Regions from separate parts of the Enterococcus sp. CR-Ec1 genome, predicted to be linked through region 1. Evidence: a T-box and tRNA genes for the amino acid it is inferred to sense, from the RefSeq annotation. Region 1 holds a T-box; the other holds one or more tRNA genes.
What was found. A T-box is a leader RNA that pairs with one kind of tRNA and senses whether it is charged. The one in region 1 lies ahead of leuS (leucine--tRNA ligase), so its partner is inferred to be a tRNA-Leu.
Positions count from the first base shown of each region.

Region 1 (8,069 bases):
TTTTTACCTTCTTTTATAATTGTTTACGCGTGAAGCGCCAGACAAAACGTTTTTGCAAGTAGTAAGGGTAGGTCAACAGTAGCCAAGACAGGCCGACACAAAAACCGCCTAACACATCACTGGGAAAATGCACGCCAACATAGATGCGGCTGATGCCGATACAACTGATCAATAGGCCTAGCAGAATACGGAGTCCCCATTGCCAAAAAGGCTGCTTGAAGAAAACTGGGACCAAGAAGAGCAATGTCCCATAAAAAACCATACTGCCTGTCGAGTGTCCGCTGGGGAAACTAAAACTTGATTCCGTGACTAAGTGTTCAAGGGTTGGTCGCTCCCGTAAAAAGACCAGTTTGATCAATGGATTAAAGAGCCCGGCAATCCCGATGGTGCCGATACTGAGCCATAGTGCTTCTGCATAATATTTATTGATCACTAAAACGGCTAAAACAGCAAGAAAGAGCAAGATGATCGTGGTAGGATTCGCAAATTTTGTGACTCATAGAAAAAACGGTGTCCAAAACGGATAGCCGGTGCGGATGATGCGAGTCAAGGTTTCGTCAAAGGAGACCAACCAAGTAGGATAAAATTTCACGAGATAGCCGAGAAAAACGAACAGCAGTAAAAAGCAGCTGCCGGCAAATTGAAAATAAAGTTTTTTATGCATGGAAAAGCCTCGTTTCTAGAGAATTTCTGTCCCTTCAAGCAAAGAGACATCTAGAAGGTATTATAGCATTTATCGCAAGACGGAAAAAGCAGGGAACCATTCAGGGAGCATCCCACTGCCAAGGAATATTTTTCGTTGGGTTAAATACAAACTCTTCATTTCAATAAATGTTCGTTTGATTACAAAGAGTTTACAGTTTCTGAAATCGGCTCAAATACCTTTTATAAATTCTTAAGAAATTGTATACTAAACCTACGTTCACTATAAGGAAAAAACGGAGGAATAACGGACATGAACACGAGTCAATCAAGAAAAGTACATCGTCAAGCAGACCAATCGGGCGATAAGTATCGAGTGATCAAAAAAAGTGCAGTTGTTTTAGGAACGACACTGACTGCTTGCTCTGTTGTAGCTCCATTGGTGTCATCGGTTCAAGCAGAAGCCGTAGAGACCTCGATCGCCCAAGTTTCTACTAGCAATTTTGCCGCGCCGAATACTTCCGCATTTATTGCCGAAATCGCTACTTACGCTCAGCCCGTGGCACAAGCCAACGATTTATATGCTTCTGTGATGATCGCACAAGCCATTTTAGAAAGTGGTTGGGGCCGAAGCAGTTTATCAAAAGCACCGAATTATAATCTATTCGGGATCAAAGGCAGCTACAACGGTCAAACCGTTTATATGAGTACTTTGGAGTACTTGAACAATCAATGGTTGACTATGAATGAACCCTTTAAGCGCTACCCATCATACACGCAATCATTCGAAGATAACGCACGTACTTTACGCTCAACCTCTTTACAAAGCGGCGTTTCATATTATTCTGGCGCTTGGAAGAGCAATACGACTTCATATCTTGATGCAACCGCATGGCTAGCAGGCCGCTATGCGACTGCACCCAATTATGCTTCTTCCCTGAATGCAGTGATCCAACAATTTGGTTTGACGCAATACGACACACCTGCTTCTGGCAATGCCGGTGGTGGTGCCACAGCTAGCGCATCAACCAATACTACGACTACAACGGCGGCTGTCAGCACGAGCGGCAGTCAAACCTATACAGTCGCTTCGGGCGACTCTGTATGGTCGATCGCTAACAAACATGGCATCTCCATGGACCAGTTGCGCAGCTTGAACAACATCAAAAATGATTTTGTTTATCCAGGGCAAACGTTGAAAGTCAACGGCAGCACCCAAAGCACTTCGGCAACTTCTACGGTATCGATCGTCAATCGTAATACTTCAGCAACTACATCAGGCAACACCTATACCGTAGTTTCTGGTGATTCAGTCTGGTCGATCGCCAATAAACATGGGATTTCAATGGATCAATTCCGCAGTTTGAACAATATCAAAAATGACTTTGTCTACCCAGGACAAAAAGTTGTCGTCAGCGGTGGTTCGTCTACGAATACCAGCAGTACCACGACAGTCAGCACTGCATCAACTGCTAGCCAAAGCAGTGGCGGTACCTATACAGTGGCAGCGGGTGATTCAGTCTGGTCGATCGCCAACAAACATGGGATCTCCATGGATCAATTTCGCAGTTTGAACAATATCAAAAATGATTTTGTCTACCCAGGACAAAAAGTTGTCGTCAGTGGTAGTTCCGCAACGAGTACAAGTACAACAACGAGCACGACCGTCAGCAGCCAAACCAGCAGCAGTGCTGCAGGCAACACCTATACGGTGGCAGCGGGTGATTCAGTCTGGTCAGTTGCCAATAAACACGGGATTTCGATGGACCAATTCCGCAACTGGAACAACATCAAAAATGATTTTATCTATCCAGGACAAAAGGTGGTCGTCAAGCAAGGCGGCACAACAGCTACTACCAGCACTTCAGCGACAAATGGAACTTACAAGGTCGCATCGGGTGATTCCGTTTGGGGGATCGCAGATAAGTTTGGCATCACGACGGATCAATTTATTCAATGGAACAATATTCAAAATAACTTTATTTACCCAGGACAAACAGTTAGGGTAAAATAGATTGCTATTCCTAATGATTTTTGTTAGGATAAGTGCAAAGAAACTTTCACGTTTGAGAAGGAATAGTAGAAGTACGGTGGGACTTTTAGAGAGTGCATGGTTGGTGGAAATGCACAGCACACCTTTCGAACTCGTCTTCGAGTGATATCTGACTGAACCTGATTTGGCTAGGCAGATACGGCGATGGCCGTTAAAACATCGAGGTCTGCTTTTTTGAGGAGCAGATAAACTTAGGTGGTACCACGTTGATAACGTCCTATAAAAATCATAGCGATTTTTATAGGACTTTTTTTAAGTTTTGCTGGTTGATTTGACGAGCAAAGCACCAATTTTTAGGAGGAGTCCATCGTGAATTACAATCACAAAGAAATCGAAAAAAAATGGCAAAAATATTGGGCAAAGAAAAATGAGTTCAACACCCATGATGAGCCGGACAAACCAAAATTTTATGCGCTAGATATGTTCCCATATCCATCCGGACAAGGATTACATGTCGGACATCCAGAAGGCTATACGGCTACGGATATCTTGAGCCGCTTCAAACGCAGCCAAGGGTACAATGTACTGCACCCAATGGGCTGGGATGCCTTTGGTCTGCCTGCCGAACAATATGCACTAGATACAGGAAATGATCCAGCGGAATTTACGAAGAAAAATATTGAGACCTTCCGCCGTCAAATCAATGCGCTAGGGTTCAGCTATGACTGGAATCGTGAAATCAATACGACAGATCCTGAATATTACAAGTGGACCCAATGGATCTTTACCAAGCTTTATGAAAAAGGGTTAGCTTATGAAGCCGAAGTTCCGGTAAATTGGGTACCAGAGCTTGGAACTGTGATCGCCAATGAAGAAGTCATTGACGGCAAGAGCGAACGGGGCGGCTATGATGTGATCCGCAAACCGATGCGCCAATGGATGCTAAAAATCACGGCATATGCTGATCGTTTGTTGGACGATTTAGAAGAAGTTGATTGGCCAGAAAGCATCAAAGAAATGCAACGCAATTGGATCGGACGTTCTGTCGGAGCCAACGTAACGTTTAAAGTGGCAGGGATGGAAAAAGACTTTACCGTCTTTACGACTCGCCCAGATACCTTGTTTGGTGCGACCTACGCTGTATTGGCACCAGAACATGAGCTAGTGGCTCAAATCACTACCCCAGAACAAAAAGCAGCCATTGATGCCTATGTAGAAGAAGCATCGAAAAAATCTGATTTGAACCGAACAGATTTGGCCAAAGAAAAAACCGGTGTCTTCACTGGTGCCTATGCCATCAATCCCGTGAATGGCAAAGAGATCCCGATTTGGATCGCCGATTACGTTTTGGCTTCTTATGGAACAGGTGCGATCATGGCGGTTCCTGCCCATGACGAACGTGACCACGAATTTGCCAAAACATTCGGTTTAGAGATCATTCCTGTATTGGCAGGGGGCAACGTGGAAGAATCTGCCTATACCGAAGATGGACTGCATATCAATTCAGACTTTTTGGATGGGCTAGACAAAGAGACCGCCATTGAAAAAATGGTCGCATGGTTGGAAGAAAACCATGTTGGGAAAAAAGAAGTCAGCTATCGTCTTCGCGATTGGTTGTTCTCTCGCCAACGGTATTGGGGTGAACCAATCCCAATCATCCATTGGGAAGATGGGACGACCACAGCGCTTGCTGAAGATCAGCTGCCATTGCGTTTGCCAAAAACCGACAATATCAAACCAAGCGGTACCGGGGAATCGCCATTAGCTAATGTCACGGATTGGGTCAATGTCACCGATCCAGAAACTGGGAAAAAAGGACGTCGCGAAACCAATACGATGCCACAATGGGCAGGAAGCTCATGGTATTTCTTACGCTTTATCGATCCTCATAATAAGTCTGTTTTGGCAGACTATGATAAATTGAAACGCTGGATGCCAGTCGATATTTATATCGGTGGGGCGGAACACGCTGTCTTGCATTTGCTTTATGCTCGCTTCTGGCATAAATTCTTGTATGATATCGGTGTCGTACCAACGAAAGAACCATTTGAAAAATTGTTCAACCAAGGGATGATCCTTGGGGAAAACAATGAAAAAATGTCGAAATCCCGCGGCAACGTCGTCAATCCAGATGATGTCATCAATCAATACGGTGCAGATACTTTGCGTCTATATGAAATGTTTATGGGACCATTGGATGCATCGATCGCCTGGAATGAGAATGGCCTTGAAGGCAGTCGCAAATTCTTGGATCGCGTGTGGCGCTTGATCGTCGATGAAAATGGCAAAATGCGCGACCGCATCACGACATTCAACGATGGAAAATTGTCGAAGGTGTATAACCAAACGGTTAAAAAAGTGACGGAAGATTATGAACAGCTGCATTTCAATACGGCGATTTCCCAATTGATGGTCTTCGTCAATGAAGCGTATAAAGCTGATGCCTTACCTTACGAGTATGTCGAAGGATTTGTGCAGCTATTGGCTCCAATCGCACCGCATATCGGTGAAGAGCTCTGGTCGATCCTCGGGAATGACCATGGGATCTCTTATGTGCCTTGGCCAACCTATGACGAAAGTGCCCTAGTGGAAGATGAGATCGAAGTCGTCTTTCAAGTCAACGGCAAAGTTCGTGCCAAAGCAATGGTTCCAGCAGACGCAGAAAAAGCAGTGCTTGAACAATTGGCCCAAGAAAACGAACTTGTCCAAGAACAGCTCCAAGGAAAAACGATCCGCAAAGTGATCGTCGTACCCAATAAATTGGTTAATATCGTTGCAAACTAAACGCTAAAAAAGTAGCTGCCTAACAGGACAATGGTCTGTTAGGCAGCTTTTTGGTAGCGACAAAGAAAAAAAGTGTTACTGAGTGGTTCTCAGCAACACTTTTTTGTTATTTTTTGCGAATGATCCCATAGAACAAAGCGGCTGTTGCGACCAATGGAATCAAGATCACTAGTAGAAAGCCGTTTGGATACGTAGCGCGAGTGAAAATTTCTGATGAAGCATCACTTCCGCCAAATAGATGATTGGAAATCATGAACTGAGCCATCATAGCAACGATTGCGACAAAACCAATTGCAGCACCAGTACCGACGAATAATTTTTTCTTTGCGTTGTTCATTACATTTGCCCCTTTTATAGTCTCTATGTATCATTATACAAAATTTGGATACGTGTTCAATCTGATTTTGTCAAATAATTGATTCGTAATACACTTGAAATGTTTCTGACATATTTAAGCGCTAAAAAAGCCAAATTTCCGCTTGTTAGCGATCATATTATTCGCTGATCCTCACAGACTCTCGTATAATAAAGAAAGAGAAAAGAAAGAGGGGACTTACATGGAGTATCAATCATTTGAAGGCCAAACGGCTTTTTTTGAAGATTATGCACGGATTGCCAAACCTGGCTATGAAGAAGAGGCAGTCACTGCCGATGTCTTGGAACAGTTGAATCAACAATTAACAGAAGAAGAGCTGTTTTACCGTTTAGCAGCCGAAGATGCCAAAGAAGGGCAAGTCTTTTTGTTTCCTTTCAGCAAGCGAATGTTTACCGAAGACCTTGACGCTGCCATTTCAACAGAATTCCGTTATGATGGCGCACCCTATGTCTATGAGACTTACGAAGATGAACAACCTTAATCACACAGGAAAAAAGGGCTCTTTGTCAATAAGGACTGATGAGTTGTGCAAAATCAAATCTGGGTCAGAATGAACCGCATTCTGGCTCAGATTTTTTGTTATCTTACATTGATTAATTGATTGATCAAAAAGATTCTAATTCTCATGTTCTCGAATGATTTAAATCCGTAGGATACTCGTTTCATTGTCTTTATGTGGGTATTCTTCGCTTCTATTTTTCCATTGGAATAAGGATAGATCATTGCGTTGGTGATGCCTTCTTCATAGGTCAGAAGGTTTTGAAGCTTCTCCCGAAAGCCGTCATCTAACGTTTCGGGAAGTTCTGCCAATATGCAGAAAAATAAGTCAGGGTCTTTGTCTCGAAAGGCTTCAACTAATTCATGAAAAAAGGGATACGCCTCCTTCAGGGGCGTAGAAAACTCAAGCAATCGATCAATCATCATTGCTTCAGTAAGAAATGGGTATTTTGGTGCTCGGAAACTTTTCCATGTTTTGTATTCATAATGGTTGATGTTTGCACGATTTTTTAGCAAAAAGCGCCAGTTCTTTTTCAGTTTTTCTGCCTGGCTTTTCTGTCCTACTTTACGAAGTTCATTCATTTCACGGATACGCAACCCATTGAACGCTTGATTCATGTGTTTGACAATATGAAACCGATCAATCACTATTTTCGCATTTGGCAGAACACGTTTGGTGAGCTGGAAGTAGGCAGCGTTCATGTCTGTAACCAAGAATTCTACTTCTTCTGGATTGGTACAACCTAAGAAATAGCTTGTTAATCGAGGTAATTTACGCGTAGGCAAAACATCTATTAATTTTCCTGTTTCGCCATCTGCGCAAATAAAGCTCATTTTATCTTCTATGGAAGCATGCGAACGAAATTCATCAACCATCAATACTCTGGGGAGAATCTTCTTAGATTGCTTTGGTAAATAGCTTTTAAACTCTTTCAATGTACGAATAACGGTGGTCAAAGATACCTGACAGCTTTTCGCAATAAAAGATAAAGATACTTTTTCAGTCAGTAAAGAAGCAATTTTATATCTAACATGATTTGCGATTGAATGTCTGGGTTGGACAAAATAACTTTGAGCAGTCCAATGGGTTCGGCAGTTTTTACAGGTATAGCGCTGTTTTTTTAGGCGCATAACCAAAGGCATATGATTGTATTGTTCAAAACGGACAATCGTTTCCTTCTTCCCATTTTTCACTATAATTGCTTTCCCGTTTCCATCTACCACAGTAGAACCACAACTTCTACAAGCACGAGGAGCAGGCGAGAGAACAGCATCGACGACCAACGTCTTTTTCTTCTGAAGGGTCTCGTAAGAGACCTCTATAATCATCAAATCTTTCTCTATTATTCTCAGCATTTTTTTGATAGAATCATTCATATAGCATATCGTCCTCTCAGTTGTTTATTTTGTGGTGATTTAATCATACTAGAGAACGATATGTTTTTTAATACCTAAAATGAAAATGGGACTGAAGAATCAATTCTGATTCATCAGTCCCATAAATTATAGAGCCGAAAAAAGCTTTCAGATGATTTAATGGATCATCTGAAAGCTTTTTTTGTTGAGACAACTTGTTGCTATTGGTGCTTGGCTTGCTGCTGCGCTAAGGTCAAGTCACCGATGTAAGGGACTTTTTTTCCAGCGACTTTCAAGTATTGTTCGGCGCCTTTGCCCGCAATAATCACGATATCACGACCGTCTGCTTCAGCGATCGCCAATTTGACGGCTTGAGCCCGATCCATCTCATGAATGATGGCAACTTCAGGATTGGTGATA
Region 1 is NZ_CP025223.1:3,438,010-3,446,078, reverse strand. It holds partial or broken gene CXM95_RS16480 (phosphatase PAP2 family protein) at 14-664, opposite strand; gene CXM95_RS16475 (muramidase family protein) at 956-2,656, shown strand; T-box leader at 2,699-2,918, shown strand; gene leuS (leucine--tRNA ligase) at 3,005-5,419, shown strand; gene CXM95_RS16465 (hypothetical protein) at 5,526-5,756, opposite strand; gene CXM95_RS16460 (DUF5960 family protein) at 5,977-6,276, shown strand; gene CXM95_RS16455 (ISL3 family transposase) at 6,375-7,670, opposite strand; gene murE (UDP-N-acetylmuramyl-tripeptide synthetase) at 7,871-8,069, opposite strand, start outside.

Region 2 (8,069 bases), 770 kb from region 1:
AAAGAATTGTTGGCAGCAGGTGATGGCAATGCCTAAAACCATCGGTATTTTAGGCGCAGGCAAGTTAGGCTTAGCGCTCGCAAATCTTGGTGCCCAGGCGGGCTATCGGGTCTTGATTGCTAGTACGAAGCCAGCAGAAAAAATCGCCTTGTCCGTTTCTGTGTTGGCTCCGGGAGCAATCGCAAAAAATGCCGCTGAAGTGATGGCGGAAGCTCAAACGATCATTTTGGCCATTCCGTTGAGTAAGTACCAACAGCTGCCGGCAGAAGCTTTGGCTGGTAAGCTAGTGATCGATGCCATGAATTATTGGTGGGAAGTCGATGGCAAAGAAACAGAATACTCATCGATCGAGCAGACTTCTTCGGAACGTGTGCAACGCTATTTTTCCCAAAGTAAAGTAGTCAAAGGATTCAATCATATGGGGTACCACGACATCCAAGAGGAATCCTTGCTGACGAGAACGGCTGCTCAAGGAACTGCCAAAAAAGCCATCGCCATTGCTGGTGATGACCAAACCGCCCTCGATCAGACAGACGAAATCGTTGACGCTTTCGGCTTTGATCCCTTTCCTATCGGTGCTTTAGCTAATGGCATCATGTTGGAACCCGGCAGTCCTTTCTTTGGTGCCAATCAAACCAAAGAGGGATTGACGGCATTGATGAAGGAGTTTTGGAGCAGTGAGAAAGGGCAAGCGTTTCTGGCGCGTCCTTCCGCTGTGAGTAACAAGCAGCAGGCTTCGCAGTAAAAGAGCCGCCTCCATGTACGACTGGATACGATAAAAACAACCCTCTTCTCAAAAAAGAAGAGGGTTTTTCCCATCCAGTCAAATCAGCACGTGGTCGCTAAAAAATACAATGTGATTGTTACGATTGTGATTCGTAAGCAGTGGTTGTTACGTTTACGTCTCTGCCAGACGTTCCATAGTGTACATATCAGCCTGTACCTGCTTTGTGCTCGCCTTTGACACCCACCCATATTGATTAAAGATCGACCAGCCAGTTGGTTTGTTGGATCTTTCCATCTAATTCTCGCAGCTGCTTGGCGGTCGCATTCAATTGCTCCGTTAGCGTTTTTGTATCGATCGTACGCACCAGTCGAATTTCGTTGCGACCTATTCGGGGAGCTGCTTTGGTTTCATCCAGTGCTTGCGTTAGCAGTGCATGCTTGCGGCGCAGCTGTTCTCGCTGTTCTAGTGCTTCCATCAGCAATAACGCACTATCTGCTAAAGAGGCAGTCGCATTTTTCCGATTGATGGCAACGACTAATTCTGAATATTGTTGATTGATCTCATCGTATTCCTTGAACAATTCTGTGATACTACGATCCAAGGTATCGCCTTCTTGGACTAACACACTGCTAGAGATCTCGTTACGTAATTGAAACAGACGATTGTTCAAATCCCGTCTTAAAAGTAACGCTTCTGCTAATTTCATTTTGGCACACTCCTTTTTACAAATGAGAACAGCTTATCTAGTTCTTATCCTAGAGAAGAACGTGATGAAAGGCAAGCAAGATGCAAAAAAAGGTCTGCCAGAAAAATCATAAAAAACTGAATATTCGCAATTCTTGTTGACTTCCAAAAACACCAATAGTATACTTTATAACAATCATGAAATAGACAAAAAAACGTCATTTACCTGTTTTTTAGATAAAAAGAAAGACGATGAAGAGAAGAGTAGCTTTGGAATCTGTTAGAAGAGAACCCGGATGGTGAGAAAGGGCAGCAGAAAAAAAGTGAAGATGAGCTCTGAGTGATCTGATTTGTTCACGCAAATCAGACGGAAAGCAGCCGTTATCGTGCCAAGTATCTTAGCGTACTGTTGAGGTGCCATTTGTGAGGATGGTGCGAAAAAGGGTGGTAACACGAAAATCTCGTCCCTTTGTTTGTCAAAATTGATAAGCAAAGGGATGAGGTTTTTTCTTTTTATCGATGAATGCGTTTTTTGCCGTCATGAAAAACACTTGCGTTGGTTGCGCAATCACATAGGAGGAAGAATGGAAATGATCTGGAAGAAGCGTTTATTGGTTGCAGCAGGAGTGATTGGGTTGACCCTTTCCGGCTGCACGACAACAGGAAATACCGAGGGATCAGAGGCTGAAACTAACGGAGCGCCGAATCAAGCGATTGCGGTGAGTCTACCGGCTGAGCTGACGACTCTCGATACGACTCAAACGACGGATAAAGCAACATTTACCATCGTTCAACATTTATTCGAAGGGCTTTACCGTTTCGATGAAAACAGTGAACCAGTTCCGGGCTTGGCAGAAGGAGTCGAAATCAGTGAAGATGGCAAAACCTATACCTTTACCTTGCGAGAGGATGCGAAGTGGAGCAATGGCGAAGCGATCACTTCAGCTGACTTTGCTTATTCGTGGAAAAAGTTAGTCGATCCAGCAACGATGGGACCTAACGCCTATTTGTTAGATAATGTAGTTAATAGTAAAGACATTCGTGAAGGCAATGCTGATATAGAAACGATTGGTCTGGAGACCCCAGATGACGCGACCTTTATCGTGCAGTTGGAGCAGCCACAGCCATCCTTTTTATCCTTGATTTCCATCGGCTGGTTGGCACCGCAAAACCAAGCCTTTGTTGAAGAAAAAGGTGATACCTATGCTCGTACAAGTGAAGATTTGCTGTATTCTGGTCCCTTTACCTTGACCGATTGGCAACAGACTGGGGATGAGTGGACATTGGTGAAAAATGACCAATACTATGATGCTGATGTCGTTCAATTGGAGGAGATCAAAGGCTCCACCATCAAAGAAGAAAATACTGGGATCCAATTGTTTGAAAGCGGCGACCTGGATTTGCAAAAAATCAGTGGGATCTACGTTCAACAATATGGAGACAATGAAGAGCTAGTTACGCAAAATGATGTTGCGAACTTTTTCTTAGACTTTAACAAAACGGCCAACGATGCCTTGTCAAATGTTCATGTGCGTAAAGCGATCGCGTTGGCGATCGACAAAGAAAGTCTCGTGGATAATGTGTTGAACGATGGAGCGAAAGTTTTAAACGGGCTGGTCCCCACCGGCTTAGCTACGAATCCAAATACTGGCGAAGATTTTCGAGCATATAGCGGTGATTACAACTTGTATGATTTAGAGGCGGCCAAGGAAGAGTGGGAAAAAGCCCAAGCGGAAATTGGCGAAAGTACGACGTTGCGTTTATTAGTGACAGATGATGACAATGGTCAAAAAATCGGGGAGTACTTGCAAAGCCAACTGCAAGAAAACTTGCCAGGCTTGTCGATCTCCATCAACAAACAGCCACGTGCCAGCTTGAATCAATCAAGAGCAAATAGTGATTACGAGCTTTCCGTTTCTGGCTGGATCGCTGGAAGTAGTGACATGGATATGTTCTTTATCTTATACAAAAATGGCGCTTCCTTTAACTACGGCGGCTATGTCAACGAAGAATATACGGCATTGACGGAAGATGCTCGCACCCTTCATGCCAATGACCCCGATCAATATTTTGAAGATTACAAAGCGGCAGAAGAAATATTGTTGGAACAAGATGCTGCGCAAGTCCCTTTATACCAGAGTGCTTCAAATTATCTGATCAAATCAAATGTAAAAGACATCCAATTCCCAGCCTATGGCGCGCATTTCTTTTTCCGCACCGCCTATGTCAGTGAATAAGGAGAAAGATAGCTGAATGAAGAGCGCATGTTTATTCGATGAACATGCGCTTTTTGCAACAAAAAAAGCAGTTCAGAAAGCTGAACTGCTAAATGCGGAAGATGGGAGTTGAACCCACACGAGATAAACTCACACGCGCCTGAAGCGTGCGCGTCTGCCATTCCGCCACTTCCGCATAAGATAAAGATAATCCTTTCTAGGAAGAAATGCAAGTCCAATCTCACAAAAAGGAGCCCGCCAGCGGGGACTGGCGGGATAGGAGTAAAAATGAAAAAGTGTTAGGGTTGTTTGTTGGTATGCATTTATAATAGCGTGTAAATGTGAAAAAAAATTGACGAATCAAACAGAATTCTGAGAAGAAATCGCCAAGAAAAAGTGAAACTAGATAAAACAATCAGAAGACAAAAAGGAGCCCGCCAGCGGGGACTGACGGGATAGGAGTAAAAATGAAAAAGTGTTAGGGTTGTTTGTTGGTATGCATTTATAATAGCGTGAAAATGTGAAAAAAAGTTGACGAATCAAACAGAATTCTGAGAAGAAATCGCCAAGAAAAAGTGAAACCATGTAAAACAGTCAGAAGACAAAAAGGAGCCCGCCAGCGGGGACTGGCGGGAAGGAGTAAAAATGAAAAAGTGTTAGGGTTGTTTGTTGGTATACAAGTATCATACCGAGAAAATATGAAGAATTTTCGAGCGAAATTTAGGAATTGCGTGAATCTTTTGACAAATTATGCCTTCTGTTTGAATTTTTTCTTAAAAGAGAATTGACAAAAGGCACAAGCTTTGATAATTTAAATGAAACAAAATGCAAACGCGATGAAAAAGAAAGTAGAATCAAGGAAGTTGTCTAGCAGAGAGTTCCGGTAGGTGGGAAGGAACGACAACGAATGATTTGAAAATGACTTTGGAGCGGATTTTCTGACTAATTAGGAAAATACGGTTGCCCCGTTAACAAGCGACAGTCTCCGAGTGTTTTCGGGTACTGAATGAGGTGAAGCCTGTGAAGGTTTTGCAGATTAAGGTGGTACCGCAGGTGATGCCCTTAGCTTTGGCTAAGGGCTTTTTTTGTGTCTGCACGGTCAGCTGTTTCAAGCGCAGGTTTTGTTAAAAAGGAGAAAGGTTGTTGGGAGGAGAGAAAAATGCACAAATTAGTGGTTCAAACCGATTTTGGTTTGCAAGATGGAGCGGTTAATGCGATGTACGGGGTAGCTTATCAAGTGGCACCAGAGCTGGTCATTGCTGATTTGACTCATGAGATCGAGCCATACAACATTCATGATGCCAGCTATCGTCTGCTGCAAAGCGTCACCTATTGGCCGGCAGGAACGGTCTTTGTTTCAGTGGTCGATCCTGGCGTAGGGTCTGATCGACGAAGTGTGGTTGCCAAGTTGGCGACCGGACAGTTGGTTTTGACACCAGATAATGGCACACTGACCTATTTAGCGACTTATATCGGAATCACTGAACTACGGGTGATCAATGAGGCAACTGAGCGGTTGGCAGGATCAGCCGAAAGCCATACATTTCATGGTCGGGATGTTTATATGTATAACGCCGCGCGTCTCGCCAGTGGCGCCATCAGCTTTGATGAGCTAGGAACACCCGAACCTAAAGAAGCGATCCAAGTCTTTGCCATTGAAAAGCCAAGCCAAACAGCAGAAACGATCACTGGCACGATCGATATTCTTGATATTCGTTTTGGTTCGTTGTGGACGAATATTCCCCATACGTTCTTTAAGCAATGGCAGGTACAGTACAATGAGCCGCTGCTCGTCAGTATTTATTACCAAGATACGCTGCGTTATCAAGAAGAAGTGCGTTTCGGACGCTCTTTTGCGCAAGTGTCGGAAAATGAACCTGTCTTATATGTCAATTCCCTATTGAATATTGGTTTAGGGCTCAACTTGGCTTCATTTGCTGAAACCTATAAAATCGGGACTGGCACGAATTGGAAAATTACCCTCAAAAAAAGGAGAAATGAAAAATGAATCAATCAAAATTTACAGTAAAACACATTGTTGCTATCGGAATCGGTGCTGCCGTCTTTTTCGTCTTAAAACGTTTCGTCACGATTCCGACTGGTTTTCCAAATACAGATATCGCCACAGCCTATCCTTTCTTGGCATTAGTAGGCGTTGTCTACGGTCCAATCGTTGCTGGTTTAGCGGGCTTTATCGGCCATGCCCTAGGAGATTTGACGACTTATGGTCCGTGGTGGTCTTGGATCGCCGCCTCTGGGATCTTAGGGGTGTTCTTCGGACTTTTGACTCGTTGGATTCCAATCCAGCAAGGAACCTTTGGCGCTAAAGAAATTCGGACCTTCTTGATTGGTGAATCGATCGCAAATTTGGTCGTCTGGGTGATCATTGCCCCAATCGGTGATATTTTGATCTATGGCGAACCAGCGAACAAAGTCTTTGCGCAAGGAGTCATTGCGGGATTGACCAACACAGTCGTAACTGGGATAATCGGAGTGATCCTGCTAAAAGCCTATGCCCAAACCAAAACCAAAAAAGGCAGCTTGAGCAAGGAATCCTAAACAAAGAAATGTGTGAAGGCTAAAAAATGAAACAAAAAATCATTCAATTTACGAATTTTTCTTTCCAATATGATGCACAAGCGGAACCGACCTTGAAAAACATCGATCTAACGATCTATGAAGGAGAAAAAGTCCTGATCGTCGGTGCTAGCGGTTCTGGCAAAAGTACATTAGGAAAATGTTTGAACGGTTTGATCCCGCAAAATGACGAAGGTAGTAGTACCGGAGCATTGACGATCGGTACCAATGCCTTTGGGCAAGCTTCCATCTACGAGCTGTCTTTGACCGTCGGCACGGTGCTGCAAGACACCGATAGCCAATTTGTAGGCTTGACCGTAGCAGAAGATATCGTGTTTTCCTTGGAAAACGATCAGCGTAGTCAAGCTGTGATGCAGGAGGCGCTGCGCGTTTGGGCAGAAAAGACCGACTTAATGGATCATTTGGCAAAAAAACCGCAGGAATTATCGGGTGGCCAAAAGCAGCGTGTTTCAATGGCAGGTGTTTTGATCGATGAAACACCGATTCTACTGTTTGATGAGCCGCTAGCCAACTTAGATCCGCAAACAGGTGTGGAAGCCATCAAAATGATCGACCAGCTGTATCAAGAGAAGCGTTTTACTACCATCATCATCGAACATCGCTTAGAAGAAGTGTTAGCCGCCGCTGTCGATCGCATCATCGTGATGGAAGAAGGCCGCATCATTGCCGACAGTACACCGAATGAACTATTAAAAACGGAAATGCTGCAGCAAGTCGGCATTCGTGAACCACTGTATTTAGCCGCCTTAAAAAAAGCGGGGGTTCCTGTGACCGATGCTGCTGATTTGGTCGCGGTAGAAGCATTTGCATCACCTGAGATTGCCGAAAAACTGACTAGGTTTCAAAAGGAATATCCGAAATCGGCACTTCCTAGCCAACAGCCGCCGTTGTTGGAAGCGAAGAATTTATCGTTTTCTTACCAAGTGGGCAAACCAATCTTGCAGGCACTGGATTTTACCATCCATCAAGGAGAAATGATTAGTTTGGTTGGGCATAATGGCGCAGGAAAATCGACCTTGTCCCATTTGATTACCGGCTTTTTGACACCGACTTCTGGCAAGTTGCTTTGGCAAGGAACAGACATGGGCAATGATTCCATCAAAGAACGAGCGCAAAAAATCGGGTATGTTTTGCAAAACAGCAATCAAATGCTGTCAAAAAACTTCCTGTTTGACGAAGTTGCCTTAGGCTTGCGCAACCGAAATGTCCCAGAGGCTGAAATCACAGAAAAAGTTCATCAGACCTTGAAAATTTGTGGTCTTTATCCGTTTCGCTCATGGCCATTGTCGGCACTAAGTCATGGGCAAAAACGCCGAGCCGCCATTGCAGCGATCCTCGTCTTAGATCCTGAACTCATTTTATTGGATGAGCCGACAGCGGGACAAGACTATCGCCATTACACCGAAATGATGCAATTTTTACAGGAGTTGAACCAGCGGGGATTAACGATTGTTATGATCACCCACGATATGCACCTGATGTTGGAGTATACACAGCGGACGATCGTTTTGACGCAAGGAACGATTTTGCTGGACGCACCGCCAGAAGTTGTTTTAGCAGACAAACAAGTGGTGAGTGCCGCGAACCTTAAAGAAACCAGCTTGTATACACTGGCGACCCTTAACCAGTTGACAGATCCCGCCGCTTTTACTGCCGCCTTCATTGCCAGCGAGAAGGAGGGACACGATGGAGAGTAATCTAATCGGCTATCTTGACCGCAAAACGTGGATCCACCAATTAAGCGGTGCCGCAAAACTGATTTGTTTTTTGCTGCTATCCGTTATCGGGATGATCTCTTATGATACGCGTTTTCTTATTGGACTGGCATTGTTTTCGGTCTTTCT
Region 2 is NZ_CP025223.1:2,667,398-2,675,466, reverse strand. It holds gene CXM95_RS12860 (LLM class flavin-dependent oxidoreductase) at 1-36, shown strand, start outside; gene CXM95_RS12855 (NADPH-dependent F420 reductase) at 29-745, shown strand; gene CXM95_RS12850 (DIP1984 family protein) at 981-1,433, opposite strand; gene CXM95_RS12845 (peptide ABC transporter substrate-binding protein) at 1,996-3,648, shown strand; tRNA gene CXM95_RS12840 (tRNA-Leu) at 3,742-3,823, opposite strand; T-box leader at 4,455-4,694, shown strand; gene CXM95_RS12835 (SAM hydrolase/SAM-dependent halogenase family protein) at 4,787-5,635, shown strand; gene CXM95_RS12830 (ECF-type riboflavin transporter substrate-binding protein) at 5,632-6,186, shown strand; gene CXM95_RS12825 (ABC transporter ATP-binding protein) at 6,213-7,922, shown strand; gene CXM95_RS12820 (energy-coupling factor transporter transmembrane component T family protein) at 7,912-8,069, shown strand, end outside.
Region 2: it has a tRNA-Leu gene. The T-box ahead of leuS (leucine--tRNA ligase) is inferred to sense a tRNA for this amino acid. The anticodon was not compared.